Regions from separate parts of the Halioglobus sp. D3-4 genome, predicted to be linked through region 1. Evidence: predicted binding sites of a transcription regulator. Region 1 holds the regulator's gene; the other holds the start of a gene.
The links. Region 1 encodes PhoB, which activates phosphate uptake and scavenging genes when phosphate is short. Its sites were predicted from a motif close to TGTCATAAANNTGTAACA; they were not measured.
Positions count from the first base shown of each region.

Region 2: AC0L6S_RS00115 (choice-of-anchor I family protein) is a predicted target of PhoB. The motif match lies at 1,155-1,172, and genes of this name have one in related genera.

Region 1 is NZ_CM147907.1:1,381,476-1,383,679, forward strand. Features, by position in the region: gene phoR (phosphate regulon sensor histidine kinase PhoR) at 1-992, opposite strand, end outside; gene phoB (phosphate regulon transcriptional regulator PhoB) at 1,012-1,716, opposite strand; gene AC0L6S_RS05990 (2-oxoacid:ferredoxin oxidoreductase subunit beta) at 1,865-2,204, opposite strand, start outside.
Region 2 is NZ_CM147907.1:27,971-30,174, forward strand. Features, by position in the region: gene metG (methionine--tRNA ligase) at 1-996, opposite strand, end outside; gene AC0L6S_RS00115 (choice-of-anchor I family protein) at 1,308-2,204, shown strand, end outside.

The sequences.
Region 1 (2,204 bases):
CTGTATTTGATCGCGTTAATCACCAGATTGGAAACGGCGCTGTAGATCTGTCGGTAATCGCCGTAAACCTTGTCCTCTGCCTCTATGTTCAACTCGATTGCACCGGCAGTATACCCCTCCGCCAGCTCATCCCTAAGTTCCTGCAACAGCGCCCTGATATCCACTTGCTCGCGTTCATCATCGCGCTTTTCGCTCTCAATACGCGACAGCCACAACAGGTCCTTTAGCAGGCTCTCCATTCGCTGGGCCTGTTGGTCCATCTGCTGTAATGGCCGTACATAGCGCTTGGGCAACTCTTCGGAGTTATCCAGTATGGTGCTGAGGTAGCCACTTATCACTGTTAGAGGGGTACGTAATTCATGTGACACATTTGCGACAAAATCCCTACGCATATTTTCCAGGCGTACCTGAGCACTTATGTCGCGAATAAACAGCAATCGCTCACCCTCGCCAAAATGCGTAACATCGACACGCAGATAACAGGAGCGATTGTCACCAACGGCAAGGTATTGCAGAGGTTTTCGGTAGTCACGTGCCAGAAAGTACTGATTGAACTCGGGCGCGCGTACCAGATTGGTCAACGTCTGCCCGGTATCCTCGGGGTAACGCAGGCCTAACAGTGGCTCTACAGCTCGGTTCAGCCACTGGATTGCGCCGTGCTGATCGACCATAATCACACCGTCGCGCATCGCTGCAAACGAATCCTGTAAATACTCAACGGTTGACTGCAATTGGGCATTCTCCTTCGAGTTTTTTCTCTGCTGAGAATAGATTCGGGCGTAAATTTCGTCCCAGATACCGAAAGCGTCCGGTGGTGGCTTGTCTGAATTTTTCAGCCATAACTGCAGGCGTTGCATCTGATACAGCCAGACCCCAATCCACATCAGGAGCACGAAAATAACGCTCTCCCGCGGATAGCCGTATATCCATCCCAGCCCTGCCGACAAGGCGATCAGTAAAACAAGCCGGCTTGCCGTCGTAATCCAACTCATCTAAAACCGGAAAAGTGCTTCAAGAAACACCCCGCGAAGAGAAGCGGTAACCGGTGCCGCGAACTGTCTGGATTAAATTACTGTAATCACCGGAGGTGGATTGCAGCGCTTTGCGCAGGCGTCTGATATGTACATCCACGGTGCGCTCTTCAACGTACACGTTTGCTCCCCACACCTGATCCAGTAACTGGCCGCGGGTGTAAGCGCGTTCGGGGTGAGACATGAAGAACTGCAAGAGATTAAATTCCGTTGGTCCCATTTCTAGCGGCTGGTCAGCGATAAAAACCCGCTTGCTTTCGCCATCCAACAGCAGCTCGCCAACCTGAATTTTTTCACTTTGCGCAGTGCCGCCGGCCCGGCGTAACAAGGCCTTGATGCGCGCAAGCAGTTCGCGTGGAGCAAAGGGCTTGGTCATATAATCGTCGGCGCCGACATCCAGCCCCTGAATGACGTTGTCTTCCGCTGTTTTAGCAGTCAGCATAATAACCGGCATTTCGCGGGTGAGTTCTTCGCGCTTGAGGCGCCGCATCAGCTCGAGCCCGCTGCCGCCAGGCAACATCCAGTCAAGCAGCACGATGGCCGGTCTTTCATCGACTATCAGTTGGTAGGCGCGCTGAATATCTTCAGCCTCGATACATTGATAACCGGCCATTTCCAACGCCATCCGCAGCATGTCCCTGATAGCGAACTCGTCATCAACAATTAATACCGTATCTGTGCTCATCGACTCTCAAACCGTGGTTATACTCAAGAATGGGTATTAAAAGTCTCAAGTATGACAATTACATGACAAGCAAAGGGAAAATTGCAACAAATCTGTACTAAAACGTCCCTCGGTACTCGAGCAGGGGCGAAGTTACGCATGGTTTACGCTAGCGTAGGCTCGCGTTAATATTCAGTAACATCTTGTTGCCCGGACACAAATCGCTCTCATCCAATGAATTCAGCGGCCGCCGCGAAGTCTCCAGGACTTCGTGTAAATCACGTGAATCCAGATTCATATAGATAAGGCCTGTCAAGATATTGCCTGAGTATCGATGCTCTTCCAGCACATTTACCGCTGAGCGACGGTCGAAGGGATTGAGCGATTCATCCATTTTAAACAGGCGGATCGAAGATCCATCGTGCATGGTGACTTCATGTGCGTGACCTGGTTGGTACTCGGTGGTGATCTCATTGTGCATTGGCACAAAATCGATGGTACCAGTCGCC
Region 2 (2,204 bases), 1.4 Mb from region 1:
CTTGGTGCCGTTGACCGTGAGGAAGCCGTGTGCATAAATCGCAGACGGCGAGCGCAGCCCGGCTGATTGCAACATGGCCGGCCAGAACAGGCCGTGGAAATTGATGATGTCCTTGCCGATGAAATGGTACAACTCGGTATCACTGCCGGACTGCCAGTATTCGTCAAACGGGTGCCCGGTGCGATCACAGTAGTTCTGGAAGCTGGCAATATAGCCGATAGGTGCATCCAGCCAGACATAGAAATACTTGCCGGGTTCGCCGGGAATTTCAAAACCGAAATAGGGTGCGTCACGGCTGATATCCCACTCCTGCAACCCGGCTTCGACCCACTCCCGCAATTTGTTTGCCACCTGCGGTTGCAGACTGTCCGAAGCCAGCCATTCCTTGAGCATGCCCTCGAACTCGGGCAGCTTGAAAAAGAAATGGATGGATTCCTTGTCGATGGGTTTTGCGCCGGAGATCGCTGATACTGGGTCGATCAGGTCGGTGGGGCTGTAGGTCGCGCCGCAGGCCTCGCAGTTGTCGCCATACTGGTCTGCTGTTTTACAGCGCGGGCAGGTGCCCTTGATAAAGCGGTCTGCCAGAAACAGTTGTTTTTCTGGGTCGAAGGCCTGTGTGATTGCGCGTGACGCAATATGGTCGTTGTCCTTAAGGCGCTGGTAGATGGTTTCACTCCAGACGCGGTTCTCTTCGCTGTGCGTGGTATGGAAGTTGTCGAAGCCGATCAGGAAGCCGGCGCTGTCACGCATATGCTCGCGCTGGATATTCTCGATCTGCTGTTCCGGTGTGATGCCGAGCTTCTCTGCGGTCAGCATGATTGCGGTGCCGTGGGCATCATCGGCACAGACATAGAGGCAGTGGTGTCCCCGCGATTTCTGAAAGCGCACCCAGATATCGGTCTGTACCTGTTCGAGGAGGTGTCCGAGGTGCAGGGAACCATTGGCATAGGGCAATGCGCTGGTTACCAGGATTTTGCGTGGAGCCGATGCAGGCATGGCGATTGTCTGTGTCCGAAAAAAGGGGCGTTACTATAGCGTTTTTGTCCGTGTGTTTCACCCGCCCGATGACGTTGCCTGGTTCGATACTGGGTTCGCACCTTGTCCGCTAGCGAATACAGGGGTAATTCCACCTGGGCTCGCAGTGCGTCCTGTGCTGTCACTGATTTGTCACAGTACCAGTGTTAAACCGCTCTCCGGCACTAATCCTTCACTTTTCCTTCATCGTTCTTTCACCAGACGTTCACGGGGAGCGACTAACTTCTCGGGCTGCAATACAACACACAAAAAACGTAATCTGGAGTGAATCAATGAATTGGAAGAAAATGCTCGCGCTGTCGGCTGTAAGCCTGCCACTGGTACTGATGGGCTGTAACGGTGACGACGGTGATGATGGCCCCGTAGGCGCGACGGGTCCCGCTGGTCCCGCGGGGCCGGCAGGCTCCGATGGCAGTGATGCCACAGTGACGACAATATCCCTGTCGTTGATGGGGCGCTATGAAACTGGTGTCTTCGATGAGTCCGCGGCAGAGATTGTAGACTATGACCCTGCAACGCGCATGACCTATGTTGTCAATGCCAATTCGGGTCAGATCGATGTGATTGATGCCTCAGCACCGTCATCGCCGACGTTGACGATGACGCTGGATGTGGCGGCAGATGTTGCCAGCGCGCTTGGCATGGGTACCAGCGACCTCGGCGCAGCCAACAGCGTAGCGGTTAGCAACGGCGTTCTGGCGGTGGCGATCGAAGCAGACAATAAGCAAGCCAATGGCTATATCGCGTTCTACCAGACAGATGGCACCTTCCTCAGTGTTGTGGAAGCCGGAGCCCTGCCCGATATGGTGATCTTCACGCCCGATGGCAATACTGTGTTGGCGGCCAATGAGGGCGAGCCCAATAGTGACTACTCTGTCGATCCTCCGGGTTCTATCACCATTATCGATGTCTCTGCCGGGGTTGCCAGTGTTACGCAGGCCAATGTGACGCAACTGGATTTTACCGCGTTTAACAACGGCGGATTAACCGGGCCAGTGCGTATCTCGGCCAAGGCCGCATCGGTCGCCCAGGACCTCGAGCCGGAATACATTGCCGTCTCTGCCGACAGCAGCACCGCCTGGGTTACGTTGCAGGAAAACAATGCCTTTGCCGTGGTGGATATCACCACCAACAGCATCGAGAAAGTGATGGGTCTGGGTTACAAGGAC